DNA from 4 places in the Psychrobacillus sp. FSL W7-1457 genome. Region 2 is predicted to be linked to each of the others. Evidence: riboswitches for the same ligand, from Rfam matches in the RefSeq annotation. Region 2 holds a riboswitch; each other region holds the start of a gene.
What was found. Region 2 has a riboswitch for S-adenosylmethionine ahead of NSQ95_RS02435 (5-methyltetrahydropteroyltriglutamate--homocysteine S-methyltransferase). Riboswitches for the same ligand answer to the same signal wherever they lie in the genome.
Positions count from the first base shown of each region.

Region 1 (7,725 bases), 1.4 Mb from region 2:
TATTTTCCCATATAAAGGAATAAAGGTAAATAGATAAATTATTGGTTGAGGCCTTTCTAAGAAAACGATAAATAAAAAACAGAGCAAATTCTATGCGAATTGCTCTGCTATTCTGGATGATTTTATCTTCATTTTGAACGATTTAACATGACACTTAGAACTTAATATTATTCGGTTCGTGTCATGTTTTTGGCGTAAAAGATTTCATCCATTTCTGTTTTAAGCTTTTTGGTGATAGAGATTTTCTCATCATTGGATAGCTCGTCTTCCTTGTAACCAAAGAGGTAGTTATTCAAATCAAATTGTTTCAGCTTACATTTGGTATGAAAAATATTTTCCTGATAAACATTCACATCAATCATATGGTAATATTCCTGCAAGGCATTCGGAATATAATTTTGAATGGAATTAATATCGTGGTCAATGAATAATTTATGACCCTTCACGTCTCTCGTGAATCCCCTCACTCGGTAATCCATGACCATTACATCGGTTTCGAAGGAATGTATTAGATAGTTTAGAGCTTTTAAGGGAGATATTTCTCCGCAAGTCGAAATGTCTATGTCTGCTCGAAACGTACTAATCCCTTCATCTGGATGATATTCAGGATACGTATGAACGGTAATATGACTTTTGTCTAGATGACCAAGAACGACCTCTGGTATAGGCCCAGGGGATTGCTTAAATGATTCTATCGGTGTTTGATCCACGGGTCCTTCTGACACTAAAATAGTCACACTTGCCCCTTGTGGCTCGTAGTCCTGTTGCGCTATGTTTAAAATATTCGCTTCTATAATTTCGGACACTTTTGTTAATATATTGGTTAGACGCTCAGCGTTATATTGCTCATCAATGTATTCAATATATTTTTCCCTTTCTTCCTTCGTCCTTGTATAACAAATATCATACATATTAAAGCTTAGTGTTTTCGTCAAATTATTAAAACCATGTAACTCGATTCTTTGTTTTGGTGTCAAACTCATAGACATAACCCCACTTCCAATAATTGAAAATCATACTTTTATAGATATGTGTATCAGCAAAATACAATGTCTCTTCCATTTTGTCTTCCCTAATATTTGAATAAATAAAACTAAAATCAATAAAAAACTCCTGAATATTAAAACAGGAGTTTATATGTGTCAATTTCAAAATTCCTGTTTGTATAGAAAAACACGAACAATTAAAAGAGAACAATGAAATTTATCTGATTTTTAATAATAAAGTAGAATTGATTTTCGCTCATATCGCGGACGCTTTCCGTGGAGTGAGCGATAAGCCATCACCCATCGCTTTCGCGCGTGGTTGTAACGTCTTTATCTGTCTCACTCATCCCTACTTACGTCTCCGCCCTCCGCTGCAATCAATATTTATAATGTTCACTTTTAATCTTTAAAATGCTTTTTATGAAATTGACTCGTATATAATTTTTCTATTTACTCCCATTTATAAGGAGTAGCCTGATAAACATAGTAATTCAACCAATTAGAAAATAATAAATGTGTATGTGCCCTCCATGTATTTAATGGCTTATTAGAGGGATTATTATTTGGGAAATAGTATTTGGGCATCTCAATATCTATTCCTTTAGTTATGTCTCTATGATATTCCTCTGCTAATGTGTGCGCATCATACTCTAAATGACCAGTGACCATCACCATTTTATTGTCGTTCGATTTTACAAGAAACACACCTGCTTCCTCCGAAGTGGATAAAATAGTTAGTCGCTCATGCTTTTCTATTTCTTCTTCAGATACAGAAGTGTAACGAGATACGGGAGCATTAAACTCTTCATTAAATCCTCTTATTAAATTCTCCACTTGGTCAGTTAATATATGCCGATACACTCCCGAGCATTTACGAGAAAGTGTGAATTTATCTATACCAAAATGATAATACAGTGCAGCCTGCGCGCCCCAACAAATATGTAAGGTGGAGGTGACATTGGATTTAGACCATTCCATTATTTCCTTCATTTCATTCCAGTAATCGACCTCCTCAAATGGCAACTGTTCTACTGGAGCACCAGTTATAATCATCCCATCAAACTTTTTTTCTCTTATTTGATCAAATGTCGTGTAGAAAGTATCCAAATGGGTTTTGCTGGCATTCTTGGATTCATGCGTCGCTGTATTCATAAAGGTTATATTCACTTGTATAGGGGTATTCCCCAGAAGTCTTAATAGCTGAAGCTCCGTTTTTTCCTTCTCAGGCATTAGATTAAAAATAATAATGTTAAGTGGACGGATGTCCTGCTTGTAAGCACGCTCTTGATCCATGAGAAAAATTTTTTCTTCTTTTAACAGCTTAGCTGCAGGTAATTGTTTCGGAATATTGATAGGCAATGACTTTCCCCTCCCAATGAAATGCGCAAGAGCACCTGTGATTTCGCCTCAAACTAAGTAGGAAAGCGAACAGGAGCAAGGCATTTGTTAAAATAAATACCTCTCTTTCCATGTAAGAAAAGAGAGGCAGGAATTTGCTAACTAGCTCTTATCTTCCAAGATCGTCTTGTTAGGAATTAGCACCTTTCTGTACAACAGAGGTTGCCGAAGTATCACAGGGCCTAATCCCTCCACTTCTCTTGATAAGAATATTAAATTGTTTAAATTATTCGTTAATAAGTTATATTAGCATGCTCTATTACTTATATCAACCCATTTTACAAAGTATTCGGGTCATTCTGCTAAATCTAGCCATTTTTCTAATAATTGCTCCAATTGCTCCTCTACCCGAAGTTTTTCCAAGCTTAATGCCTCATAATTTTCCCAGTCATTCTCTATGCTAATTTGTTTTGTTAGCTCACCTATAACATTTTCGAGCTCACTTATTCGCTTTTCCAAAGGAATTTCCTTTTGTTGTTTGGCAGGTGTTGTTTCTTTTAATGGCTGATCGATTATTTCTTTCCTAATATTTTCTTTCGAGCAAAACTCATTCCATTTTTCCCTTGCCCATTCGTAAGGGCCTTCAAATGTGGTAAGCACGCCATGCTCTAGCCAAGCAGTCCTTGGAAATAGTTTATTTAGAAAATATCTATCGTGAGATACAGCAATAATAGTCCCTGTAAAATCATCTAGCGCTTCCTCTAATACCTCTCGTGAATCAATATCAAGATGATTCGTTGGCTCATCTAATATGAGACAATTTATATCTTGATGCATTAGCTGAGCAAGACGGAGTCGCATTCTTTCTCCTCCGCTTAAATCAGCAATTCTTTTAAAAACATCCGCCCCGTAGAACATAAACTTCGCTAAAATGTGTCGAGCCTCTCCTTCTGCCACATTTACTTCAGCTCTAAAAATATCTATTAAGCGAGCTTTGGGATCTGTTATTTCGAAATGTTGAGAAAGATATCCTTGGCGCACATTACTACCAAATCGAGCTTCACCCGAGTCTATTAACTCTACTCCCCTGAGAATATTCAAAATGGTAGTTTTACCGGTTCCATTCCTACCAACGATTGCAAGACGGTCCTTCCAATGTACATGAAGTTCTGCACTGTTTAATAACATTTTTTCACCAAAGCTTTTGAAAGCCTCTTCCATTATGACAACTTCTTTTCCGCTTCGGGGTGCCGCATCAAAAGATAGACTCATTTTCTTAGGGTCTATTAGAGGTTTACGAACCTTTTCCATCCGCTCTAATGCCCGTTCCATATTCCTCGCTTGACGGTGTAAACTTGCATTTGGAGGAACTGCTTGGTTAGCCCATATCCTTAATCTTTTTATCGCTTCTCTCATTTTCTTTATCTTTTTTTGTTGCTCCTCATACTGTTGAAATTCACGAGTAAGTTTTTCTTCCTTTTCGATTAGAAAAGAAGAATAATTACCATGATATTTCGTAAGCATACCATCCTCAAGATCTGCAACTTTTGTAACTACCTTATCTAAAAAATATCGGTCATGTGAAATAATAACCACTGTACCTGTATAACTAACTAAATACTCCTCTAACCACTCTATTGCAAACAAATCCAAATGATTAGTCGGCTCATCCAACAGTAAAAGGTCTGGTTTGGTTAATAGTAGCTGTCCAAGCATTATTTTCGTTTGCTCTCCACCACTTAAACTTGAAAATGGCTGTTCTACAAAATCACCTAGCTCTAGCCCTTCAACTACTTTATCAATTTCCGAATCAATCGTATATCCGCCCTGTAACGTGAATTTTTCCTGTATGTCTCCATACTGCTTTAGAAGTATTTCCATCGCCTCAGCATTTACCACTGCTAGTTCGTTTTCAAGTATACTCATCTTTTTCTGTAGTAGCATAGTATCCTCGAAAGCATCATATAACAGGTCTTTTCCTTTAACGCTTTCTGAAAAAGTAGGAATTTGGGCTAAATAACCTATTTTCGCCCCCTTTTTAAAAGTGATTATTCCATGATCAGGTTTTTCAATACCTGCTATTAGCTTAAATAGCGTTGTTTTCCCACTCCCATTTCGTCCAACTATTCCTAATTTGTCCCCCACTTTAATATCTAATGACAGATCATCAAATATAAGATTCCCACCAAGCATTTTACTTATTTCCTGTATTTTGCATATCATTATGTTTCGCTTCCTCTCCAAATTATTGCTGGAAGCATTTTTCTGCATACAAAAAGACTGCTCGAATAAGCGAGCAGTCTTCTAATGTGGTTCAGAAAGAATGGCTTATCAGCTGTGAATTTCATGTAATTGTCTAAAAAAGGACAGACTGGTCCCGTTAGTAGCAAATCCATGAGTAATCGCACATGATGTGGATAAAAATTCCAATATAAATCCATGTGCATTCACAGTGTTTTTCATTCTTCCTTCACCTCCGTTCATTAATGTAAGATTATTTTAACATATTCCATTATTTCGTACAATGTGAATTTTTATTTATTCGTAACCTTCTAATCCCTCTAAGCCAGGATCATTCAATTCATTCGTATTTGGCATTCCTTCATCATTCTCTTTATTGACTTCTGCATTTCCTGATTCAGGCCCAATACTTTGTCTATTATTTTCAATGATTTCAGGTGGTGGAACTTCGTTTGATGTACGATTTTCTCCACAGGCAGTTAAAGTTAACACAGTAAGAATAAATATAACTATAATTTTTTTCATGAAATACTCCTTTTGATACTGCAGCTAAAAAATAAACAGCTACATATCCTTTTCATATAGAATGGACTAAAGAACTTATTTTATCCACAAAAAAACCAGCATAAAAATGCTGGTTTTTTGCTAATTATTCTTCAATGTCAAAGTGTATTTCATCTTCGTCATTATATTCTGAGCCATTTTCAAATAATACAGTTGTTCGTAATATAAGCGTTGTCATTTCCTCTGCACCATCTGGAAGCCATCTTTCATCTGGCATGATTTCAAAAGGAATCATTTGCATATCCTTTGAAGCTACTGTGCCTACCAATTCAATAGAATGCTTGGAAACAACTTTGGGAGCTTCTCCATTAATCACTTTAAAGACTTCTAACTTAATATTCTCGATTTGCTCATAGTCGTGAACTCCATCAATATAAATCGTACCTGAAAGATTGATCCCATGTTCAATATAAGGATGATCCACCACAGTATCAATCTTAATGGATTTCACTTCAATACTGGAGTTGAATTTTTTGGCCATTATTCTCATTCCACCTTGTTATTTGTGTACTCATAGTGTTTTTCAACAACTGGTTCAAATTTATTGTACCTCTTTTTAAACATTGTGTAAAAATGGGAAACGATAACTTTTAAAATAGCATAGCCAGGTATACCCAAAATTACTCCGGGAACTCCAAACATCGCACCAGAAGTTATCAATACAAAAATTATTGTAATCGGGTGCACATGTAATGATTTACCCATAATTTGTGGCGATATAAACTTCCCTTCAATTAACTGAACAATTGTCCAGACTACTGCAAGTTTGATAAGCATGAAAGGAGAGGTAACTAAGGCAATAATTGCAGCTGGAGTTATTGCTATAACTGGACCTAAGTATGGTACGACGCTCGTAACCATTGCTATAACACCCAACAATAATGCATAATCCATTCCAATGATGGTAAAACCAATAAAAATCATAATACCTATACACATAGAGACAAGAATTTGACCCTGAATATACGAGCTGATCTGCTTATCGATGCTAGTAAATACCGACTTTATGTCATCTCTCATGCGAGGCGGGAAAATTTTCAGTACATAAGCAGGAAGCTTTTCCCCATCCTTTAAAAGATAGAATAAGATAAAAGGAACAGTAACGATTGCCAGTATAAAGCTAGTTAATATACCGATAACAGATGAAATTCCTGTTGCAATTCCTGTAAAGGTTTCCTGAAAAAAGGCACCTAGCTCCTTCGGTAAATCATACAGAAGATTAGCAACATCGGTTTCTATTTGCAAATAGTACGTGCTTATAAGAGAGTTCGTTCTCAAGAATGAATCTAAGCGGGTTAAGACTTCTATAAAATAACCTGGAAGCTCTTCTGCCAATTTAAAAAATTGAGCTTTTAAGAATGGAAACACTAAGAAAACTAATAAGGTAATAATACCAACCAAAGCTAAAAAGATGAGGAGTATACCAATCACTCGTTTAACTTTAATTTTTTCTAGCATACGCAATATTGGTCTAAGTAAATAATAGATGATGACTGCTAATATGATTGGTAGGATGACATTCCCTAAAAAAACTGTTAATGGGACAAATATGAAGGAAATTTCATCGTAAATCATGATGATTAAGCCAATCATTAAAAGCAGTATAAGCGTAAATATAGTATTACGACCACCTAAAAATTTTATGTATCTAGTTGAGAAAAAAGAAGGTTTTTCAGGTTCCAATTTTACATAACATCCTTTCCTAACTTAATTTTACGAATGAATAAATTTTATCGCAAATTTAAAAGTCCTATTCACCTAAAAAATCTTCTATTGCTTTTCTATTTTTATCTTCGTCAATTACGAGAACTGCTCCTGCGTGACTATAGTTCTTATCATAATAGCTTCCTTCTACAGGAATAGTCAGTTTATCCATTTCTAGCTTTCCACTAACGATAGCATCCAAGACTCGAATAACTTTATCTTTACGTGAATAGTCGGTTTGGATATACCCTTCGGCTGCTCCTATAAATTTCGGGATATTAGAAACATTTTGTATGGAAATTACCTCATCCTTTAATGCTTCCATTACTTTTTGTTGGCGGGCAACCCTTCCAAAATCACCTTCTCCGTCGGCTCGGAATCGTGCATAACCAAGTATTTCCTGTCCATTGAGCTGTTGTTCACCTTTTGTAAGTGAAACTCCAATTTTCTCAGACATATCCTTCTCTACATCCATTGTAATTCCTTCAGGAGCGAGAATATCTACCAATGATTCAAAGCTTCTAAAATCTATTAATGCATAATGATGGATAGGTATATCAAACATATTCTGAAGAGTTGCCTGCAATAATGGCACTCCGTCTAAATAATAGGCTGTATTTAACTTATAGGACTTATAGTTAGGAATAGCAGCATAAATATCTCGCATAAACGAAATGACTTTAACATCATTTTTTTCTTTATCCCAAGAAATGATCATCATTGTATCAGTTCGGGATTTCTCTTTCCCTCCCGCTCCGGAATCTGCTCCAAGGACTAGAATATTTTCTCGTTCACCTTTTGACCAAGCATCCCCTTTAAAGTCAATGTCCTGTTTTACTTTTGTTTCATTAGCTAAATTATAGCCCTCCCGATATTGTAAAAATGAGTAAAT
Region 1 is NZ_CP151993.1:1,872,751-1,880,475, reverse strand. It holds gene speD (adenosylmethionine decarboxylase) at 168-983, opposite strand; gene metA (homoserine O-succinyltransferase) at 1,437-2,345, opposite strand; SAM riboswitch class I at 2,491-2,594, opposite strand; gene abc-f (ABC-F type ribosomal protection protein) at 2,679-4,547, opposite strand; gene NSQ95_RS08990 (RAxF-45 family protein) at 4,656-4,787, opposite strand; gene NSQ95_RS08985 (hypothetical protein) at 4,863-5,090, opposite strand; gene NSQ95_RS08980 (sporulation protein) at 5,215-5,610, opposite strand; gene NSQ95_RS08975 (AI-2E family transporter) at 5,616-6,812, opposite strand; gene NSQ95_RS08970 (LCP family protein) at 6,880-7,725, opposite strand, start outside.
Region 1: it holds a riboswitch for S-adenosylmethionine, as region 2 does, so the genes downstream of both, metA (homoserine O-succinyltransferase) here and NSQ95_RS02435 (5-methyltetrahydropteroyltriglutamate--homocysteine S-methyltransferase) in region 2, are expected to answer to the same signal.

Region 2 (7,725 bases):
AAATAGTTTTGAGGACTATAGGTTGCTGGAAGCCATTGTAGCTTAATAGAAAAGTTCAAGATAAAGATAAGTCCCTGCCAAAAGTTGGGGATGGACAAGCCGATCAAAGCAATGAACATAAATGAATAATCTAAGAAAGAGTTTTGTCTTGTTGCAGATATAATTCCTACTGGTATCGCAATTACTACGGCCATCACTAAAGATAAGATAGCAATCATTAGCGTAACTGGAAACTTGTTTGCAATACTTGTTGCGACATCTTCATTTCCTGTAAAGGATGCTCCTAAATCAAATGTTACGATGCCTTTTACAGAGTTCCATAACTGATGTAAATAAGGTAAGTCTAACCCGTGCATTTGGTTGAATGCAGCAATCTGATCCTTCGTTGCACTTTCCCCTAAAAGATTGGCAGCTGGATCAAATGGTGACAGGTATAAAATAGTAAATACTAGAATGGAAACACCCGTTATCACAAAGATACTCATAATAAGTCTCTCAAAAATAAATTTACTGAACGCATTACTATATATACCTAACAAAAGGTACATCAATAAGCCTGGTATAAATGAAATAATGAGAAATGTTGTATTTTCTAACATACTTTGAAAATAGGATGTATAAGTAAGAGGCTTCGTGCCTTTTAACTGATGTATTTCTTCCATTTCAGTAGATACAAGCTTTTCTATTCGATCTTCTACTAGTTTATTTACTTCCGCCGTCATTTTTTCTTTATTAATTTTTTCATTAAAAAAGGTATGCTTTCGTTCATATTGTTCCTTATACTCTTTGTACAGTTCCTCTCGTACTCCCCTTGCCTCAAATGCAGACTTTAAATCGCTTTTTAAGGAAGAATGAGGATCCTTCTGTTTTTTTAAATAAAAGAGTATAAAAGTAATTATATGAACCGGCAAACCAAGTAAAAATAACAAAATACTATAGAAGGAATGATGTTGTAGTCTTCCGTAGGTAAAACTAAATGCGTTGGAAGAAAATTTTCTTCCCATACTAAATACCCCCTCTCTATATTGTATAAATCCGAGTGGTATAGTATAGTATAGATTCGAACTACCATTAAGTCAACGCAAATTATTTAGTCTATTTAGAGTAGGGTTAAATGCGCCACTAATGTGCGTGTTTAGTCTTCTTTTTTGTAGAAACCGCTCATATTACTTTAAATATACGCTCTCTAACAACAGAGCATGAATTATAAACAATACGAAGATTTCATTCAGATAGGTGGTTTTCATGGAAACTATTTTAAAAGTAGAGGATTTACAAATTTCCTTTTTAACAAATGATAATGAATTTGAGGCTGTTCGAGGGGTTAGTTTTGAAGTCAAAAAAGGAGAAACATTGGGCATAGTCGGAGAATCTGGAAGTGGAAAAAGCGTCACGGCCCGTTCCATTATGCGCCTTTTACCTTCTCCCCCTTCTTTCATGAAAAATGGTTCCATTGAGTTTTTAGGGGAACAACTTCACACAAAAACAGAGAAGGAAATGGAAGGTATTAGAGGAAAAGATATCAGTATGATTTTTCAGGATCCGATGACCTCTTTAAATCCAACCATTCGTATCGGCGTTCAAATAGCAGAAAGCCTTATTAAGCACCAAAAGCTCTCGAAAAAAGAGGGAAAGGCACAAGCAATTGAGCTACTCAAGCTTGTAGGAATTAAAAATAGTGAAGAACGTTATAACCAATATCCGCATGAGTTTTCTGGCGGTATGCGTCAAAGAGTTATGATTGCCATTGCTTTAGCGTGTAAGCCCACGCTACTTATAGCAGATGAGCCAACTACTGCGTTAGACGTGACCATTCAAGCTCAAATATTAAATTTAATGAAGGATATGCAGAAGCGCTTTGGGACCTCTATTATTTTAATCACTCATGACCTTGGAGTTGTCGCTGGAATGTGTGACCGGGTAGCAGTGATGAAAAATGGAGAAATCGTTGAAACAGGAACTACTGAAGAAATTTTTGCTAACCCAAGGCATGACTATACGAAAAAACTATTAAATGCCTTGCCTCGTTTAGACGAGAAGAAAAAGCCGAAGAAACCTCCTCTTCGTTCTATTGGATTAGAAAATGGAAAGCCGCTGCTAGAAGTTAAATCTTTAAAACAGCATTTTCAAGTAAGTCGCGGGAATGTCTTAAAAGCGGTCGACGATATTAGCTTCTTTATAAAGCCCGGAGAAACTCTTGGTCTTGTAGGAGAATCGGGCTCAGGTAAATCTACTACCGGTCGAGCGATTCTTCGATTACACGAGCCTACAGATGGAGATGTGCTATATCAAGGGATGGCCATTAATCGTTTAAGTAAAAATGAGCTCAAAACGATGCGTCGGCATATGCAGATCATCTTCCAGGACCCTTATTCTTCCTTAAATCCTCGATTAAAGGTACTAGACATTATTGGGCAGGCGTTAGATATTCATCGTCTAAGCAAAAATGCAGAGGAAAGAAAGAAACGAGTAGAGGAATTACTAGTATTGGTAGGCTTAGACCCCTCGCATGCATTACGTTATCCACATGAGTTTTCTGGAGGACAGCGACAACGTATAGGTATCGCTCGTGCACTTGCGGTTGAGCCAGATTTTATCGTCTGTGACGAACCTCTATCGGCTTTAGATGTTTCTATACAAGCACAGATTGTAGAGCTCCTGGAGGATTTACAGCACAGACTAGGCCTGACATACTTATTTATCGCACATGACCTGTCCATGGTAAAACATATAAGTGATCGTGTTGCTGTCATGTATTCTGGAAAAATTGTAGAGCTAGCAGAAAGTGAGGAGCTTTATACTAATCCACAGCACCCGTACACTAAGTCTCTCTTAGCAGCCATCCCAATCCCTGACCCAAAAGTAGAGGCCAAGAAAAAGCGTGTGCTCCTGGAAGAGTCTAATGTTACTGACAAGTATCAATTAAAGAATTCTGAGCTTGTAGAGGTTTCTAACGGTCACTGGGTAGCTATCCCTAAGTAAGGTAACCCTTGAAATAGTTTAAAACCCATGTTAAACTTATTTTTATTATATTTAGACAATTTAATATTTTATTTCTTATCAAGAGAGACGGAGGGATTGGCCCTATGATGTCTCAGCAACCAGCCTTTTAGGTGTGGTGCTAAATCCAATAGACATTAAGTCTTGAAGATAAGAAGAATGACTTCAATATATATTGAGGGCTCTCTTCTTATGAAGCGAGCCCTCTTTTTATTTGATTTTATAGTCAGGATTACTAGCAACATAATATAAATAGAAGGTAGGAATTTAATATGACAAATCAATTACTTGTAAAAGCACCTTTCAAAGCAGATCATGTGGGAAGCTTCCTGAGACCGGAACGTTTAAAGCAAGCAAGGGCTCAATTTGAACAAAAAGAGATATCCTTAGAACAACTCACTCAAATTGAAAATGAAGAAATTATTAAACTCGTAGAAAAACAGAAGGAAGCTGGACTACTTTCAGTTACAGACGGAGAGTTTCGTCGAAAATGGTGGCATTTCGATTTTTTAAGCGGACTTGATGGCGTGGAATTTTATGAAACCGATCAAGGACTCTCCTTTAAAGGGGTGCAAACAAAAGCTCATGGTATTAAGGTGACAGGAAAAATTGGCTTTAGTACCCACTACATGATTGAGCATTTCAAGTTTTTAAAAGAAGCAGCTGGGGATGCTGTTGTAAAATTTACTATCCCTAGTCCGAACATGCTTTATTATCGAGCAGCCTTTGAGGAAGGGGTTTACAACAATGATGAGGAATTATTTTCTGACTTAATCACAGCTTATCAAGGCTTTATTCAAGCAATTTACGATGAGGGCTGTCGTTATCTTCAAATTGATGATACTTCATGGGCTACCTCCTTTTCCGAGGAAGGCCTCGTTTCCTTAAAGGACAGGGGGTTATCGCTTGAGCAAGCCTTATCCCTTTCTGCAAGGGCTATTAATGAGTCTATTTCTAAAAGACCAGCTGATATGCTAGTGACCATGCATATTTGTCGGGGAAATTTCCGATCCACTTATATCACAAGCGGAAGCTATGAGTTAGTTTCAGAAACTATATTCGGTGGATTAAATGTGGATGGTTTATTTTTAGAATTTGACGATGAGCGCTCTGGTGGTTTTGAGCCTTTACGACATGTTAATAGAAAGGATTTAAATATTGTACTAGGGCTGATCACCTCTAAGCATGGGGACCTAGAGGAAGAAGAATTAGTTAAAGCTCGCATCGAAGAAGCTACTAAATATGTACCAAAAGAACAGCTTTGCTTGAGTCCTCAATGTGGATTTTCTTCTACAGAGGAAGGAAACATATTAACTGAAGAGGAACAATGGGCAAAAATTCGCCATGTAGTCCAAATAGCAAAGGATGTTTGGAACTGACTTACCCACATGTGGATAACGTTAGTAGAAATGTTTTTACATTTGCCTGTTAGGGTATCTATTTAAATAAGATATCAGTTCTATATAGGAGGAATGTATGATGAGTAAAGTTTATGAATATACAACAGATGATGTCGTAGAAGAAACCGGTAATTATACGTGTGAGTCTGGTACAACTAGAACCTTAGAAAAGGGTTCGAAATTCCCTTCTTGCCCCGACACAGAAGTAGTTACTTATTGGAAACGCTCTGAAAGTCATACCCATAGCTCAGGGCAGGAAGTATTTACATCTGGTCGCTATGTGGATGAAGATGGAGATGAAGCTTTTCTGGAGGCTGGCTCCACTTTTCCAAACTGCCCAAAAGCAGGAACCCCTACTACATGGTCCCATGCAGGATAACTAAGTTGCTGATACTTGTCTTATTTTAGAGACAGGTATCAGTTTTTATTTTAATAAACAAACAGCGAGCAAGTATAACAGATAAGCCATCATAGCTGATTGGATTTCTGTAGTGGTGGCTTACCGAAATACGAAATCTTAGTTCTTTAAATCGTCTATGGACCTTTGCACCTTGTCTTCTTGCTCCTGTCGATATTTCCTTCTAGCTTCCTCTGAGACTAACATAGACTCATTAATCCCATTTTTTACTCCCCACTTGATAATAAAGTATAAAAGTATAGATAAACCTATTATCCATAAAAGCAATTGTCCCGTAGTCATTTTTAAAATCCCCCTTATTTATTGCGTACAACTACTAAATAGCTTGTATTCACTACCAGTAAGACTAAGCACATTACTGCTATAGAAAAAATTTGAGATTGCTCGCTAAAGTAAGAAAATGCAACAGCTAAAATAATACCAGTGAGCATAAACAGGTTGAATAATTGATGCGATTTATAAAGTCCTTGTAAAGTCACGTACTTCTCCCCATCATCCATAGAGTCCATCAGCCGTTGCTCATAATCCTTTGAATGGATGCTCGGAAGGTTTCTTTCTGGATAACTTGTCTTTATAAAATTTGCACTAAACATTGGGGTTATCCAGCTAGCTAAGAACAAAAATATAAAACCAATTTGTAAAATTGTATTGTTTGTCATTAGAATAGAAACTGCAACCGCTAATATAGACAAGACTTGAGAAATATTAGCAGCTATGCCCAAATCAGCGACCTTTTTGTATTTGTACTCTTCCATTAAATCCTCTTGTTCCCCTTCAAATGTTTGGGAATTCACTGTTTTTATCTTCCCTATAAACACAAGACCGATTACTAAAAGAGTTAGGATCGTAGCCAAAACAATATATAAAATCAGATTTACAGGATGGTCCCATGCTTCTCGAACCTCATCTTTACCCATCATGATAGCAAAAGTAATCGTAAAACCAGCTACCCCTCCAAGCAGTAAACTAACAATTGTTGTGAACACCTTTTTCATTATTCTTCCTCCCCTATTAAAAAGACATTTTCTACAGGCTCATTAAAAATTCTAGCTATACGAACCGCTATTAATATTGAAGGCATATATTCTTCTCGTTCTATTAAGCTAATAGTTTGCCTAGAAATTTTAGCTAACTTGGCTAGTTCTGTCTGATTGAGTCCATCTCTTGCTCTTAACTCCTTTAAACGACTTTTCACCATTACCCGCCTCCTCTTTTCCAATATATACAATTATAGTCATTTTGACAACTATAATTGTCAAAATGACTATAAAAAATGTCATGCGATTCAAATGTGTTTTCGTCTACAATTCTTTTGCAATTTCTTTTAGTTTATTTAAAACAAGCGCTTCCTCGTTTGCCACCTGTGCTGTAGCAACAACACCAGCCCCTCATTAGACGATGTGCTTAATATAAGTTACCACGGTTTCTTGTATGTATAAGAAGAATAACCATCCAGCAATCCCTAACAAGAGGGAAACAAAAAGATGCAAAGAATTTTGTAATGCCAGATATACGATCAGTAGCATTACAGCGGTTGCTGGGAATCCCCATAGCACTCCTAAAGCGAACTTGCTAAGCGTAGAGGATTGCTCTCCTTGAACATACAGCCAAACAATACTTAGTAAGCTCACTAAAGGCAATGCTGCAATAATACCTCCATAGGTGGGAAATCTCCTTGAAATCTCCGTTACCATAGCTATGATAATAGCGGATATAATAACCTTCATTAAAATGTACATTTTTTAGCTACCTCACTTAAGGTTTGAAATGCTTTTTCAATTATTATTTTTTCTTCCTGCGAGAGTTGATTCATAATCTTCGATAACTTTTGATCATCCAAACTTGTGTTTCGATATAAAACATCTGCCCCTACTTCCGTTAAGCGAAGTATAACTCTTCTCTGGTCCTCTCCACTTTTCTCTTTAATTATATAATTTTTCTCAATTAGTCTTTTAATATGTTCTGACGCAGTATTATGTGAAATCTGCAAAACCTTTGCTACCTCATTAATTCCAGCATCCGAATGTTTATCCAGAAGTTGAAGTATTCGTACTGCTTGATGAGTAATTTTATCCACATGTGGATAATGTAAATAAAAATAAATGTCAGTCCAATACTGATTTAGTTGATTTGATTGTATACTCATTTTTTATCCCCCCCGTTTTTTATATCGTATAATACGATATAATTTTAACATACCCTTAAAACTATTTCAGAAAAAAGATTCCACAAATGATATAGTTATATATATATTACGGATACCGGACTAGTTTTGGGGTTGGGTTTGTTTTGTTTTTATTTTTGTTACAAGTGCCTGGCACCTGTAATATTTGAAGATATGGTTAAGGGGTGGGTTTGGATGGATTTATTGCTGATTATTTTGCCGGTTTTTATTATCTTTTTTATTGGTTTTATAGGACAGAGATTGATAGGGTTTGATATTAAATCTATTTCATCTGCTGCGCTTTATCTTATGTCTCCTTTCTTAGCATTTCGTACGTTTTATACACATGAGTTGTCTATTGATTATGTATATATTTTGGGGGCATGTCTTCTTTTGACCTTTTGCTTATTGGGAGTCGTATGGCTTTCTTCCCTTTTTATGCAGACGACCCGCCCTCAGTTAGCAGCACTAATTTTAGGGAGTGTTTTTCCTAATAGCGGGAACTATGGTGCACCAGTTGTTCTCTTTGCTTTGGGAGCTGTTGGATTTGATTATGCTGTTGTGATAATGGTTTTCCACGGTTTGATCATGAACACCATTGGAATCTTTTTTGCCTCTTTAGGTGGAGAGGAAAAAAATACCTGGCAGCAAGCTGTACATAAGGTTTTAAGAATGCCTCTTGTTTATGCATCCTTACTGGGAGTTCTCCTTCAAGTGCTAAATGTGACTGTTCCTCAATCAGT
Region 2 is NZ_CP151993.1:488,351-496,075, reverse strand. It holds gene NSQ95_RS02445 (ABC transporter permease) at 1-1,004, opposite strand, end outside; gene NSQ95_RS02440 (ABC transporter ATP-binding protein) at 1,246-2,982, shown strand; SAM riboswitch class I at 3,055-3,157, shown strand; gene NSQ95_RS02435 (5-methyltetrahydropteroyltriglutamate--homocysteine S-methyltransferase) at 3,273-4,379, shown strand; gene NSQ95_RS02430 (hypothetical protein) at 4,480-4,779, shown strand; gene NSQ95_RS02425 (DUF6019 family protein) at 4,918-5,100, opposite strand; gene NSQ95_RS02420 (DUF3169 family protein) at 5,115-5,813, opposite strand; gene NSQ95_RS02415 (helix-turn-helix transcriptional regulator) at 5,813-6,013, opposite strand; gene NSQ95_RS02410 (DUF3147 family protein) at 6,210-6,557, opposite strand; gene NSQ95_RS02405 (MarR family winged helix-turn-helix transcriptional regulator) at 6,545-6,964, opposite strand; gene NSQ95_RS02400 (AEC family transporter) at 7,178-7,725, shown strand, end outside.

Region 3 (7,725 bases), 1.7 Mb from region 2:
TCGCTTCTCAATCTATCCAAGTCGTTCGTCATTTAGGTATCGACCTAGATAAAGTAAATGTAAATGGTGGAGCGATTGCTTTAGGGCATCCACTAGGAGCAACTGGTTCTATCTTAACTCTAAAAATGATGAGCGAACTTAGAAGACAAGGGAAGCAATTCGGTGTTGTAACGATGTGTATCGGTGGAGGCATGGGAGCAGCTGGAGTATTTGAACTTCTTTAATTTTAAGGGGGAAATGCGCTTTGATTGAAGGGCGCATTTCACAATCAATTAAACAAACGTTTACACACAATAGGAGGAGAAGGAAATGACACAAGTTCAAGATGCAATTAAAGGTGGAAGCTTTTTAGTAGAAGATATTGAGGCAAGCCGCGTATTTACACCAGAGGATTTCAATGATGAGCAAAAAATGATTGCTAAAACAGCAGAAGACTATGTAAAAAACGAAGTATTACCTGTTGTGGAGAACCTAGAAAATCATGAGTTTGATCACTCTGTACGTTTATTGAAATCTGCTGGTGACTTAGGTCTTTTAGCAGCTGATATTCCAGAGGCATATGATGGTCTAGGATTAGACAAAATCTCTTCTGCATTAATCGCTGAAAAGTTATCAGTAGCAGGTGGTTTCTCTATCACTCACGGTGCACACGTAGGAATCGGTACTCTTCCAATCGTTCTTTTCGGTAATGAAGAGCAAAAGAAAAAATACCTTCCAAACTCAGCATCTGGAGAAAAAATCTCGGCATACGCTTTAACGGAGCCAGGCTCAGGTTCAGATGCTCTTGGAGCAAAAACAACTGCTAAACTAAACGCAGCAGGCACTCACTATGTTCTTAATGGTGAAAAACAATGGATCACTAACGCAGGATTCGCAGACGTATTCGTTGTTTATGCAAAAGTGGACGGAGACAAATTCTCTGCATTTATCGTTGAAAGAACATTCCCAGGAGTATCTGTAGGTGCAGAAGAGAAGAAAATGGGTATTAAATCATCTTCTACTCGTACATTGATCTTAGAAGATGCACAGGTTCCTGTTGAAAACCTATTAGGTGAAATCGGTCGTGGCCACATTATTGCATTTAACATTCTTAACATAGGTCGTTACAAATTAGGTGTAGGTACGATTGGTGGTTCTAAACGTGCATTAGAGCTTGCTATATCTTATTCTAACCAACGTCAACAATTCAAAACGCCTATTTCTTCATTCAACTTAACTAAACAAAAGCTGGCAACTATGGCTTCTAAGCTATATGCGACAGAAAGCTTAATATATCGTACAGTTGGTTACTTCGAGGATCGTATGAGTCAAATGAGCGAAGAAGATCAAAAAGATGGAACAAAAATTGCAGCTGCAATCGCTGAGTATGCAATTGAATGCTCTATTAACAAAGTAGTAGGGTCTGAGGTTCTAGACTATATTGCTGACGAAGCAGTTCAATTACATGGTGGATACGGCTTCATGCAAGAGTATGAAGTAGAGCGCATTTACCGCGACTCACGTATTAACCGTATTTTCGAAGGTACAAACGAAATCAACCGTTTAATCGTACCAGGAACATTCCTGAAAAAAGCAATGAAGGGTGAATTACCACTTCTTCAAAAAGCTCAAGCACTTCAAGAAGAGCTATTAATGATGATGCCAGAGGAAGTTGGCGATGAAGCATTAGCACAAGAAAAAGTGCTAGTGGCAAACGCTAAGAAAATCGGTATTTTAGCTGCTGGTATGGCTGCTCAACGCTTCGGGACTAAATTAGAAGCAGAGCAAGAAGTATTAGTACACATTGCTAACATTGCGAATAATATCTTCGCTATGGAATCAGCAGTACTTCGTACAGAAAAAGCAATCGCACGCAGCGGAGAAGAAAAAGCAGCACAAAAGCTTCTATACACTCAAATCTTCTGCCAAGAAGCTTTCAATGAAATCGAAGCAGCAGCAAAAGAAACACTAATTGCTTCAGTTGATGGCGATAACTTACGCATGATGCTTTCTGCACTTCGCAAGCTAACACGCTACACACCATACAATGTAATCGAGAAAAAACGCGAAGCTTCCGTTAAGCTAATCGAAGCTGAAAAATTTGTAGTTTAATAATAGCAGTGGCCATCTGGAACTCCAGATGGCTACTTTTTTGTCCGAAAAACGATATTACCATGAAGGGGAATGAGTTTATAACCGTTCAGCAAGATTTATGACCGCTCACGGGAATTTATCACCGCTAAGCAAAAACAAGAATATTTTTAAAGTTAAGAAGAGAGCATTTCACTGTTCTCTCTTGCATGAGTAACAAAATATTATTATGATAAAAAGAAAAAGGTGAGATATAAATGACAATCCAATTTTACGGATATCCAAAATGTAGTACATGCAACAAAGCAAGCAAATGGCTGAAAGATAACAATATTCCATTTGAGAACCATCATATCGTTGACGCACCGCCTTCAAAGGAACTATTAAAGGAAATGGTGGCACAAGGCGATAATGAGCTGAAAAAATTCTTCAATACTAGTGGCGTAAAATATCGTGAATTACAATTGAAGGACAAGCTTCCTACTATGTCGGAGGATGAGCAGTTGGAGCTGCTTGCTTCGGATGGGAAATTGATTAAACGACCTCTTGTATATGATGGACACAAGCTAACGCTTGGTTTTAAAGAAGAGCAGTTTGAAGACATGTGGAAAACCTCTTAAAGCACCTTGTATTTACTATCAAAATATGTGAATATTAAATAGAATGGATTAATTATTTGAGAGGGGTTTATTTATGAGCGTACCTAAAGATTTTAAGTACTCAGCTGAACATGAATGGGTAAAAAATGAGGGCGGAAATGTCCGTATTGGAATTACTCATTTTGCACAATCTGAACTTGGAGATATCGTATTCGTTGAACTTCCACAAGTTGGCGATGATATCAAGGCAGGAGACGCTTTTGGTAGTGTTGAATCCGTGAAAACTGTTTCAGAACTATATGCACCTATCAGTGGTAAAGTAGTAGAAGTAAATACTGAGCTAGAAGATAGCCCCGAATTTGTTAATGAATCACCTTATGAAAATGCATGGATGATCGTGGTTGAGCCTTCTGACGTATCAGAAGTGGACAGCTTATTATCTCCTGAGAAGTACGAAGAATTAATAGCAGAGTAATAATGAAAACGCCGGTTAATAATCGGCGTTTTTTTCATATAATAAAGGAAAGGCAATAAGTTGGGAGAGAAGCTAAATGGCACATGTATTTAGTGATAAAATAATTATCGTTGAGGGTAGGTCTGATAAGCTGCAATTATTAAGCCTTCTCGATGAATCTCCAGAAATTATATGTACTAATGGAACGATATCCGATGTAAAATTGGAGGAGCTATTAAGCCCTTATGATGGCTTGCCGATTTATGCTTTTCTAGATGCAGATAAATCGGGAGAACAAATTCGCTCGGTTGTTAGGAAGGAGTATCCAGAGGCCATTCACCTGTATACCAATCCTACGTATGGCGAAGTTGCGAATACTCCGGTCAAGGTTTTGGCATCTATATTAAAACGTGTTAATATTAAGGTGAAAAAAGAATTTTTACCTTAGGATGATGTGTATGAACGAATGGACTAGAGAACAATGGGATAGCGCTAAAAACAATTCAACACTTACCTTGTTTTACATCTATACGCCTATGTGTGGAACGTGTCAGGTAGCAAGTAAAATGATGAATGTTATTAAAGAAATGGTTACCTATCCAATTGGTCAAGCAAATATTAATTTTCTAGGTGATTTGGCGATAGAACAGGAAATTGAAAGCGTACCTTGTCTTCTTATTACAAAACAAGGAAAAGTGGTAAAGAAAATCTATGCTTTTCAATCAGTTCCTTACTTATTGGAAACAATAAAGGCTATTGACGAAGATGGAAACCTATGATAATATTCGTTATGTTGAAAACACAATTTAATAGTGTCGCTCTTATTAAGAGAGGTGGAGGGAAGTGCCCTTTGAAGCCCGGCAACCGTCACGAAAGTGAAATGGTGCCAAGTCACGCAAAGCAATAGCTTTGGGAAATGAGAGAATGGATGAACGTTATTTTAAATAGATAACATACACCCCTTCTGCTCTTTTGCAGAAGGGGTTTTTTATTAGGAAAGGTGGTCAGGTTTACTTGATTAGTTTAAAAGAAGTTTCGAAAAGATTTATTACGAAGCAAGGAGAAATCGTTGCAGTTGACAGTGTAAATCTGGACATACAGCGTGGAGAAATATTCGGGATTATTGGATACAGCGGAGCGGGTAAAAGTACGCTCATCCGCTTGTTAAACGGTTTAGAAAAACCAACAGATGGCCATATTACAGTGAATGGCCAGGAAATTACATCTATTAATGAGGATAAGCTTCGAAGCTTTCGTCAAAAAGTAAGTATGATCTTCCAGCATTTCAATTTACTTTGGTCGCGAACAGTCGCTGAAAATATAGCATTTCCCTTAGAAATTGCAGGTGTCTCAAAGGACAAAAGAAAAGCTAGAGTAGAAGAGCTATTAAGCCTTGTTGGATTGGAAGGAAGAGGAGACTCTTACCCATCTCAATTATCTGGAGGACAAAAGCAACGCGTAGGAATTGCAAGAGCGTTGGCTAATGGTCCAGAGGTATTGCTTTGTGATGAGGCAACATCGGCTCTTGACCCTGAAACAACCGACTCCATTTTAGACTTGCTCGTAAGCATTAATGAAAAATTAGGATTAACCATTGTGTTAATCACACATGAGATGCAAGTTATTCAAAAGATCTGTAACCGAGTAGCGGTTATGGAAAATGGTCAAGTTGTAGAAGATGGAGATGTGCTTGAGGTATTCCAAAAGCCACAACAGCCTATTACTAAGCGTTTCGTCTCTCAAATTTCTGATTCAAACCAACCTGTACAAACGATACAGAATTTAGTTCAGCTTTATCCAAATGGCAAGCTAGTTAAGCTCGTTTTTGTTGGAGATACTACAGAGCAACCAATTCTTTCAAGATTAATCAAACAGTTCGATTTAGAGGTAAATATTGTCCAGGGGAACATCTCTCATACGAAAAGTGGGGCGTTCGGGACACTAATCCTGCAAATTGATGGAAATGAACAAGCGGTGGAAGATGCCATACAATTTATCCACTCGCAAAAAGTTAAAACTGAGGTGATCAACAATGATTGAATCGTTATTTCCAAATGTTGATTGGCCTAAAATGTGGGAAGCCACTATAGAAACCCTTTATATGACCGCAATTTCTACAGTCCTAACAGCAATCTTTGGACTAATTTTAGGACTATTATTATTTTTGACAAGCCCACACCAAGCATGGGCAAATAAAATAGCAAACTGGTTGACCAGTGGAGTAGTCAATATTTTTCGTTCTATTCCGTTTATTATTTTAATCATTTTGTTGATACCATTTACAACGTTGTTGACGGGATCGATGCGTGGTCCGAATGCGGCCATCCCTGCATTAGTAATTGGAGCGGCTCCATTTTATGCCCGTATGGTTTTAATCGCACTACGAGAAATCGACAAGGGTGTTTTAGAGGCAGCTAAATCGATGGGTGCTAAAACCTCTACAATCATTTGGAAGGTTTTATTGCCAGAATCGATGCCAGCCTTAGTATCTGGTATTACCGTAACTTGTATATCACTAGTTGGTTATACAGCAATGGCGGGAATTATTGGAGCTGGAGGACTTGGGAATCTAGCATTTTTAGATGGATTCCAACGTGGACGCGGAGATGTAACGCTTATTGCTACTATTTTAATATTAATCATCGTCTTTATTCTACAATGGATTGGCGATATTATTACTACAAAAATTGATAAAAGATAGGGAGAGATTGAAAATGAAAAAATTATTGGCTGGGGTTTTATTATCTGTTAGTGCATTAACGCTTGCTGCTTGTGGTGATGAGGATAGCGACAAATTAGTTGTTGGTGCCTCTAACGTACCGCACGCAGAAATTTTAGAGCAGGTAGTACCTATTTTAGAAGAACAAGGCATTGAGCTTCAAATTGAAACGTACCAAGATTACGTACTACCAAATAAAGACTTAAATAATGGCGACCTAGATGCCAATTATTTTCAACATGCTCCTTATCTAGAATCACAAATGAATGATTTCGACTATGACTTCGTAAATGCTGGTGGCATCCATATCGAGCCGATTGGTCTTTACTCTCAAAAGTATGATTCGATTGAAGAGCTTCCTGAAGGAGCAACGATCCTAATGAGTAATTCGGTTGCTGACCATGGCCGTGTGCTAGCAATGCTAGAAGCAGAAGGGCTAATTACACTTGCTGAGGGAATAGATAAAACAAAAGCAGAAATTGATGACATTATAGACAACCCGAAAAACCTAGAATTCGATCCAAACTACGAAGCTGCTTTAATGGTTCAGCTATATGAAAACAATGAAGGCGACGCATTGCTAATCAACTCCAACTACGCAATCGATGCTGGCTTAAATCCACTAGAGGATGCAATCGCAATTGAAGACTCAGAATCTCCATACGTAAACCTAGTAGCGGTAAACGCAGGTGACGAAAAAGACGAGCGCATCAAAGCACTAGTAGAAGCACTACAATCCAAAGAAATTCAAGATTTCATCTTAGAAGAATGGGGCGGAGCAGTAGTTCCGGTGAAATAATTCTTGTTGGATGAGTTATTGAAGCAAGCACCTGGTGTGCTTGCTTTTTTTGTGGGGTGATAGAAGTGTCAGTTAAGGAGGGGGGAAGTGCCCGTAACGTGAGGATCGCCCGTTAACTAGTGGAAAGTGTCCCATAAAGTGTTTAAAAGAGCCCATAAACCAGTTGAAACTGACCCATAAATGAAAGAAAAGCGCCCGTAAACGTGAGTATCGCCCATAAACTAGCGGAAATGTCCCATAAAGTGTTTAAAAGCGCCCATAAACCAATTGAAACTGACCCATAAATGAAAGAAAAGCGCCCATAAACGTGAGAAGCGCCCGTTAACTAGTGGAAAGTGTCCCATAAAGTGTTTAAAAGAGCCCATAAACCAGTTGAAACTGACCCATAAATGAAAGAAAAGCGCCCATAAACGTGAGTATCGCCCATAAACTAGCGGAAACTGTTCCATAAAGTGTTTAAAAGCGCCCATAAACCGGTAGAAACTGACCCATAAATGAAAGAAAAGCGACCGTAAACGTGAGTATCGCCCGTAAACTAGTGGAAAGTGTCCCATAAAGTGTTTAAAAGCGCCCATAAACTAGTTGGAACTGATCACTCAATCGAACCCTTAAAAAAGCTACATATACCCTCTTAAATGTTTCATCACAAATAAAAAGATTTACAGGTTTAATTACCAAATTAATGGTATCTTTCTTAACTTAATTTTGCTAATCTAAAATTGAGGTGATGACTATTGATTATCAAAAAATATGCGGAATCGGAACAACTGAAAGCAATGAGATTATTATTGAATAGACTACCTTTGAGGCACCCGTTTTATCCCAAGCTAGCCACAGAAATACAGACAACTATGGCAGGTGATTATGGAGAGGAAGTGGTTTATAGGGAGTTAGAAAGGATGCGTTTACCTTATAATTATTTTTTATTACATAAGGTAATGCTGCGTACGGAAAAATTATTTGAAATTGATTTTCTATTACTAACCCCGTTTGGTGCAGTTATTCTTGAAATAAAAAACATTATAGGGTCGCTCGAATTTAAAGTGAATCCTTCACAATTAATACAAACTAAAGATAATGGGGA
Region 3 is NZ_CP151993.1:2,766,367-2,774,091, reverse strand. It holds gene NSQ95_RS13615 (acetyl-CoA C-acetyltransferase) at 1-224, shown strand, start outside; gene NSQ95_RS13610 (acyl-CoA dehydrogenase family protein) at 310-2,091, shown strand; gene NSQ95_RS13605 (arsenate reductase family protein) at 2,328-2,690, shown strand; gene gcvH (glycine cleavage system protein GcvH) at 2,764-3,144, shown strand; gene NSQ95_RS13595 (toprim domain-containing protein) at 3,221-3,571, shown strand; gene NSQ95_RS13590 (thioredoxin family protein) at 3,582-3,902, shown strand; SAM riboswitch class I at 3,942-4,046, shown strand; gene NSQ95_RS13585 (methionine ABC transporter ATP-binding protein) at 4,138-5,163, shown strand; gene NSQ95_RS13580 (methionine ABC transporter permease) at 5,156-5,824, shown strand; gene NSQ95_RS13575 (MetQ/NlpA family ABC transporter substrate-binding protein) at 5,838-6,641, shown strand; gene NSQ95_RS13570 (nuclease-related domain-containing protein) at 7,376-7,725, shown strand, end outside.
Region 3: it holds a riboswitch for S-adenosylmethionine, as region 2 does, so the genes downstream of both, NSQ95_RS13585 (methionine ABC transporter ATP-binding protein) here and NSQ95_RS02435 (5-methyltetrahydropteroyltriglutamate--homocysteine S-methyltransferase) in region 2, are expected to answer to the same signal.

Region 4 (7,725 bases), 300 kb from region 2:
CATCTTCTTTTCTTTTCATTAGTATCAAAAATAAAGTGGGGATGATAGAAGGTTAAGTTAACTGCTCATGAATAAGGCGAATCATGAGTTACATAAGTACCAGCTATAAAATCATGAAGGGATCTCTTATCCTCGCGTAAACCGACCATAAAACAGCTCACAATTAGACCAATACCCAAAGTTATCCCATAGACAATTCCTGCTATTATAACTCTTTTTACCATCGTCCAAACGTCTACACTAGACCCGTCTACTTTAACGATTCGTACTCCTACAATTCGTTTGCCTATTGTGTATCCTGCCCATAAAATAGGCAAGATAAAAGTATAAAAGTTTTGTCCTATGGTCGTAAACCAAGTATCACTTTCTCCGAACAAAAGTAAGCTAATAATTGCCAATGGTATACCGATAATAATTCCATCTAATAGACCTGCCCCAACTCTTATCCAAAAACCTGCTGGGTTAATCATAACTTATAAACTCCTTATTTCTAAAATTAAAGTGAAGCATCATCTACGCTGTTTAAGTAATCCTCAATTGTACCAATGACAGACTCGACACAGCCTTCTTCAAAAGGAGAAATGAGATTAGCTTCTTTTACAAGCTTAGTGAAGGACATAGAGCCCCCTAGTTTACAAAGGTGTAAGTAATCCTTCCAAGCGGATTCACGATCTTCTCTTGAACGTTTCCAAAATTGGAATGCACAAATCTGTGCCAACGTATAATCGATGTAATAGAATGGACTTGCGTAAATATGTCCTTGGCGCTGCCAGAAGCCACCAGCCTCATAATAACTGTTCCCATCATAATCACGATGAGGGAGGTACGTTTGCTCAATTTTTCTCCATGCTGCCTTTCTTTCTGCTGGTGTCATTTCTGGATTTTCATATACGACGTGCTGGAATTCGTCTACGGCCACACCGTAAGGAAGGAACAAAAGGCCACTGCTTAGATGGGCAAATTTATATTTCTCTGTTTGCTCTTTGAAGAAAAGCTCCATCCATGGCCAAGTAAAAAACTCCATGCTCATCGAGTGGATCTCGCATGATTCAAACGTTGGCCAGATATATTCCGGTATCCCAATATTTCTACTTGTGTAAACCTGAAAAGCATGCCCGGCTTCATGTGTTAAGACATCAATATCTCCAGATGTTCCATTAAAATTAGAGAAAATATAAGGAGATTCATAGTCATCGATAAATGTACAATATCCTCCAGCTTCTTTCCCTTTTTTAGCTTCTAAATCCATTAGATCTCGGTCAATCATAAATTGGAAGAATTCAGCTGTCTCTGGAGAAAGCTCCTCATACATTTTCTTTCCGTTATCTATAATCCATTGTGGAGAGCCTTGTGGAGTTGCATTCCCAGTTAAAAAGTTAAGTGGTTCATCATAAAATTTAAGCTTCTCTACACCAATGCGTTTAGCTTGTCTTTCATGTAGCTTATTGGCAAGAGGGACTATATAATCACGAACCTGGTCACGGAATTTCTTTACCATCTCTGCATTATAGTCGATTCTGTTCATTCGAATATACCCAAGCTCTACAAAGTTTTTGTAGCCAAGAGTAGTTGCCATCTCATGACGTAGTTTGACAAGTTGGTCATAGATATCATCGAATTTGGCTTCGTTTTCTTCGAAAAATCCACCGGAAGCTTCTCTAGCTTTCTTTCTTATTTCACGGTCTGTCGACTCTGTGAACTTTCCAAGCTGTGCTAGTGTATATTTTTCTCCCTCGAACTCAACTTCTGCAGATGCAACAAGCTTAGAGTAGTCAGAAGTTAGTTTGTTTTCCTTTTGCATTAAGCCTATAAGTTCGGAAGAGAATCCTTTAATTTGAAAGTCTGCCAAATCAAATAATTGGCTGCCCCATTTTTGTTCTAGCTCATTACGGTATGGGGAAGCTACAAGAACCTTGTAGTATTCTGTGACAAGCTCATCTACCTCGGGACTAATTTCATCTAAAAAATCGCGTTCCTTTTGATAAAATTCATTGTTTGTATCGATAGAAGCTCGGATATAAACAAGGTTTGCTTGGGTAGAGAAGTCGTTGCGAATCGAGTTAATCTCTTCAATTATTGAATTTTGCTCCTCTACAGAAGAAGCCTCCTTCATTTTATCCAATAAACTATGAAATGCTGTCTTCATTTCTTGTAAATCTGGTCTTTTATATTCGTACTCTTTAAATGTAACCACTGTATTTCCCCCTAATTTTTGTAATCCTCACCTTTCAATTGTTTATTATTTTCAGAAAAATTGCAACAGTATTATTTTATTTGATTACTTATAGACAATAATATAAAATGTTTATAAATAAATAAACAAAATTAAGGAGTGTTTGTTATGAATGCGGTTGAGAAATTTATAGAAGCTTCTATGGAAGATATGAAAAGAGGATATGTGGAGGAACTAGAATGCTATCAATGTTTATTGTGTGGGGAAAAAGTAGAAAAAGGTTTGATTTATCCTGAAAATCACGTACTTTATGAGTCGGAGAAATTTATGAAGCTTCATATAGAGCAACAACATATCTCTGTGTTTGACTATTTAATTGGCTTAAACAAAAAGCTAACAGGCTTGACGGATCACCAAAATAGCTTGCTAAAACTGTTTTATGAAGGGAGAAGTGACTTAGAAGTTCAAAAGGAGTTAGAGATAGGGAGTGCCTCAACTATTCGAAATCATCGTTTTGTTTTGAAGGAGAAGGAACGCCAAGCAAAGATATTTTTGACGATGATGGAGCTGTTGAAGGAAAAGGACAGTCATGCCCCTAATTTCCTTCCAATTCATAAAAACGCTACGATGGTAGACGATCGCTACAATATAACAGCCGAAGAGCAGGCAGAAGTAGAGAAAAAGTTCTTCCCTGGTGGATTAAATGGGCGGATGATTAAGTTTCCGAAAAAGGAAAAGCAAAAGCTAGCAACACTAAGAGTAATTATTAAGCATTTTGACAAGGAAAAACAGTATAGCGAAAAAGAAATAAATGAAATTCTAAAAAGCATATACGATGACTATGTGACCCTTAGACGCTATTTAGTTGAGTACGGGTTTTTAGATAGAAAAGATGATGGTAGTGTTTATTGGGTAAAGGGGTGAGGAAGAAGTGAATTGAATCCAATTATAATTAGAGAAGAATACAGACCATATATAAAAGTATTGAAAGGTAACTTATTCCACCCTTGTCCGTCTAACAATGTAAGGAGGGGATAACGTGAGACTACCAGCATTATTTTTGGGTTTGATCATTTTCGTTTTATTAACTGCTGTTGGATGTTCTAATTCATTAAATACAGAAAAAATAGAAGTTCATGAAACTAAAAATCCTGACGCTGAAGAGGTTTTAACATTAGACCCTGAAGCCGATATATTTCAGCTAGATGGTGTGATTTATAAGACCGGAATTGATTGGGTTGAGGAACTTACTTTAACAAAAGGCGAGCAAGTAGGGGAAATAAAAAAAAGAAATGATTCAGACACAGACTTTGAAGACGAAATGTCGAATAAGCTCCCTGTTGGTGCAAAGATCTTTTCAACTATAGAAAAAGAAGGTCCTATTTTACTCGTAGAGTTAGAAGGTAAACTTCTGAAATACTATGCACTGGTAGAGGGTTAATAAATTTCCTATATTTCGAAAATGAGCGAGCCGAGGAAGGGAGGAAGGGCAGCGTAGCTACTCTTCTTTTTAATCCTTCCCTTTGTTTTATTCTCCAGAGACAAAGGTTTTGAGCAAGGCTGCTCTTTCACGCAAACGCAGTTTTGCCTCTGAAATTTGTGGTGTCCTAGCAGCTACCACATCAGCATTCCATCCTATTCCTTCGGCTATAATTTTTGCGCGCTGTAAATGGAAATCACTCGTAATAATGGTGACAGAGGTAACGCTGTCAGGGAGAAGCTGTTGGGAGTATAAAAGGTTTTCATACGTAGAGGTAGATTGATCTTCTACTATGATTCGACTCTCCTTAATTCCATTCTCTACAAGATAGTTCTTCATCACTATAGCTTCCTCTATATCCTCATCTTGTCCCTGTCCTCCAGTAACAACAAGTTTTACAGCTGGATACTTTTCAGCATATTCTAGTGCTGCTTCCAAACGATAAAGAAGTGCTAGAGAAGGTATATGTCCTTTTTTTACCTTTGCCCCTAACACAATGGCATACTCATTGGAACCGTCTGCCTTAGGCTTCAACCCGTCCTCGAGCCATTTGCTTGTAAGCATCCACATACCTAATCCGCTCGATGCGATTATTATTAATGGAATGACCACAATCCACCTCTTTTTTTTGCTCATTTAACTCACTCTTTTCCTTTAAAGCGAAGGCTTCTTTTTCTTTATAACGGAGGAGATTTTTGTCTCTTCCTTTCGTAATAATCGTTGGACATTTTCTATGTGTAAGAAGGAAGCCATTAAAAATAGGAAGCCAGCTATTAAAATTGGCCCTGCTCCATCTGCTGTCCAGACAGAGGCTCCTAAAAATATGAGATAAAAAAATAAAACTCCTATCAACAAATAATCCGTTAAAAGTGTAACGCAGATTAATATAAGCAATCCTGCCAGTCCGACCGGCCAGTGTAATGCAAGTAAAACCCCGATGATGGAAGCAGTGCCTTTCCCACCTTTAAATTTTGTGAAAACTGGAAAGTTGTGTCCTAAAATAACCGCGGCACCAGCTAGATAAAGAAGTAGATCCAGCTCTGATGAACTAAACAAGCTCCACTGCTCAGAAAGTACACGTACGCCAATAATCATAATGGCACCCTTTAATATATCTATGACTCCCACTAAAACACCATACTTCCAACCAAGTACGATAGTAGCATTGGATGCTCCGGAATTATTTAGGCCTTCTTTTTTTATATTAACTCCACTCATCCATTGAGCGAGTTTAGATCCATGTAGCGAACCAATAATGTAGCCTGTTAGGAGAATGCTAACAATCCAAACAACCATTCTATGACACCCCTTATAAAATTATTCTATCTATTATATTAAACGATTAAAAAAAGAAGAAGTTTCAGAATTTTTATAAAATGACTTGACATCTAAATATATGGAGACTTATACTGTGTAACAAGATGGAATACTAATCAAATACTCTTATCAAGAGTGACTGAGGGAATAGGCCCTAAGAAGTCCGGCAACCACCAAGTTCTATAACTTGGAAAGGTGCTAAATCCTACAAATTCTTTAATAGAATTTGGAAGATAAGAGGAGGAACATGTCATCAATTTGACCCCTCTTCTTAATTGAAGAGGGGTTTTTATAGTTGTCAGTTCTATAATCCTCTCTGGCCTCCAGCATCCATCTAATCTACTAAATCGGAGGAATTCAAATGACTAATCTTCAAAAAGAAACACTTCTATTGCACGGTGGACAAACGCCTGATCCAGTGACAGGATCTAGAGCAGTACCTATTTACAAAACAACCTCATATGTATTTCAAAACACAGAGCATGCACAAAATCTATTTGCCTTGAAAGAGACTGGTAATATCTATTCCAGAATCACAAACCCAACAGTAGATGTTTTTGAACAAAGAATTGCATTACTGGAAGGAGGAACAGCAGCAGTAGCACTTTCCTCAGGAGCAGCAGCCATAGCATTTTCTATTTTGAACATTGCTGGAGCTGGAGATGAAATTATAGCTGCTGAAAACTTATACGGAGGAACTTTTAATCTATTTGCACATACACTCCCACGTTATGGGATTACAGTAAAATTCGTAGATTCCTCTGACCCAGAAAATTTCCGTAAAGCTGTTACAGAGAAAACGAAAGGCTTCTTTGCAGAAATCATTGGAAATCCAAGCTTAAATGTTCTAGACGTAGAAGCTGTTTCAAAAATTTCCAATGAAGTAGGAGTTCCATTATTAGTAGATAACACATTTGCTACACCTTTTGGTTCAAATCCTATAGAGTATGGAGCTAACGTTGTTATACATTCTGCAACGAAATGGATTGGAGGCCATGGGACAACAATTGGTGGTGTAGTAGTAGACGGAGGGAATTTCAATTGGAACTCCGATAAATTTCCGGGATTTACAGAGCCTGATGTTACTTATCATGGGCTACGTTATGGAATCGACGTACCAAATGTGGCATTTGCAATTAAGCTAAGAGTTCAGTTGCTTCGGGATTTTGGTCCTACTCTTAGCCCAGAGGCAGCATTTTCCTTTCTTCAAGGACTAGAAACACTTCACTTAAGAGTGCCAAAACATAACGAAAATGCACAGAAGATTGCAGAGTACTTAAATGCAAATGAGGAAGTGTCATGGGTTAACTACTTAGGGCTTGAAAACCATCCAACGCACGAGCTGGCTAAAAAGTATTTAAAAAATGGCTTCGGTTCTATTCTGACATTTGGAGTGAAGGGAGGCAGAGAAGCAGGCAGACAAATTATTGATAATATTGAAATTTGGTCTCATGTTGCTAATGTAGGAGACGCAAAATCCTTAATTATCCACCCGGCTTCTACTACTCACCAACAGCTTACTCCAGAGGATTTAGAAAAAACAGGCGTTACAGAGGACCTAATCCGCTTGTCTGTTGGCTTGGAGGCAGTTGAAGACTTACAAAATGCACTCGAAAAAGTACTTTTGAGAAAAACAAATGTCCTCTCTAGGTAGAATTATATTGTATAATGAATAAAAATAGTCTACAATATGTAAAATAGTCAATAAATTTATTGAAATATTACACAAGTGCGATTATTTATATTCAATTGTACAGATTCATTTTGGAGGAGACAGCATGGCAAAAATAAAAGCAGCGATTTTAGGGTTTGGAACAGTCGGCCAAGGGATTTATCATATCGTAAATGAAAAAAGAGAAGACTTAAAAAAGTCATTAGGGTTGGATATTGAGATTTGTGCAATCCTGATAAATAATTTAGCAAAAGAAAGACCTGAAACTCCAGGAGTTTTGGTAACAGACGACTTTGAGGATATTGAGAATATTCCTGGACTCCAGGTAGTTTTTGAGGCAATTGTCAACGAAGAGCCCGCATATAGCTATTTATGCAGAGCGATTGACAAAGGTTGTCACGTGATTACTGCAAATAAAGTCATGTTCTCTAAATATAGTATTCCCTTACAGGAGCGCGCAAAATCACGAGGTGTATTTGTAGGCTATGAGGCTACTACAGCTGGTGGGGTGCCAATTATCAAGACTCTAAAAAACCTGCTTCAAGTAAACTCTGTGAAGAAAATTCAAGGAATATTGAATGGAACATCCAACTATATTTTGACGCAAATGCGTATAGAGGATTCGCCATTTGAGGATGCCTTAAAAGAAGCACAGCTGCTTGGATATGCAGAGGCTGATCCTTACAACGATATATCTGGTCAGGATGCATTTCGCAAGCTAATGATCTTAAGCGCATTGGCATTTGGAAAACAGCCAGATTGGGACGATGTACGTGTAGTAGGAATCGATGAAATTACATTAGAGGATGTACGTGAAGCTAAGGACAAAGGTCTTCGTTATCGTCATGTAGCAGAAATTGAACAGGATGAAAATGGAGAGTTATATGCATCAGTAGGACCTCAGCTGGTAGGAGCAGATCATCCGTTGTATGCAATCGAAGGAGTAAATAATGCTGTTTCTCTTGATACTAACTATATTGGGACACTTACACTAGTAGGTCCTGGAGCGGGGATGTATCCTACTGCTAGTGTGATGGTTGAGGACTACGCAGAGATTATCGGTAAGAGAGCAGGCTTTTTTAT
Region 4 is NZ_CP151993.1:187,804-195,528, forward strand. It holds gene NSQ95_RS00995 (RDD family protein) at 66-470, opposite strand; gene NSQ95_RS01000 (M3 family oligoendopeptidase) at 497-2,194, opposite strand; gene NSQ95_RS01005 (DUF2087 domain-containing protein) at 2,342-3,097, shown strand; gene NSQ95_RS01010 (hypothetical protein) at 3,213-3,614, shown strand; gene NSQ95_RS01015 (YdcF family protein) at 3,702-4,289, opposite strand; gene NSQ95_RS01020 (glycerol-3-phosphate acyltransferase) at 4,308-4,949, opposite strand; SAM riboswitch class I at 5,094-5,210, shown strand; gene NSQ95_RS01025 (PLP-dependent transferase) at 5,332-6,624, shown strand; gene NSQ95_RS01030 (homoserine dehydrogenase) at 6,749-7,725, shown strand, end outside.
Region 4: it holds a riboswitch for S-adenosylmethionine, as region 2 does, so the genes downstream of both, NSQ95_RS01025 (PLP-dependent transferase) here and NSQ95_RS02435 (5-methyltetrahydropteroyltriglutamate--homocysteine S-methyltransferase) in region 2, are expected to answer to the same signal.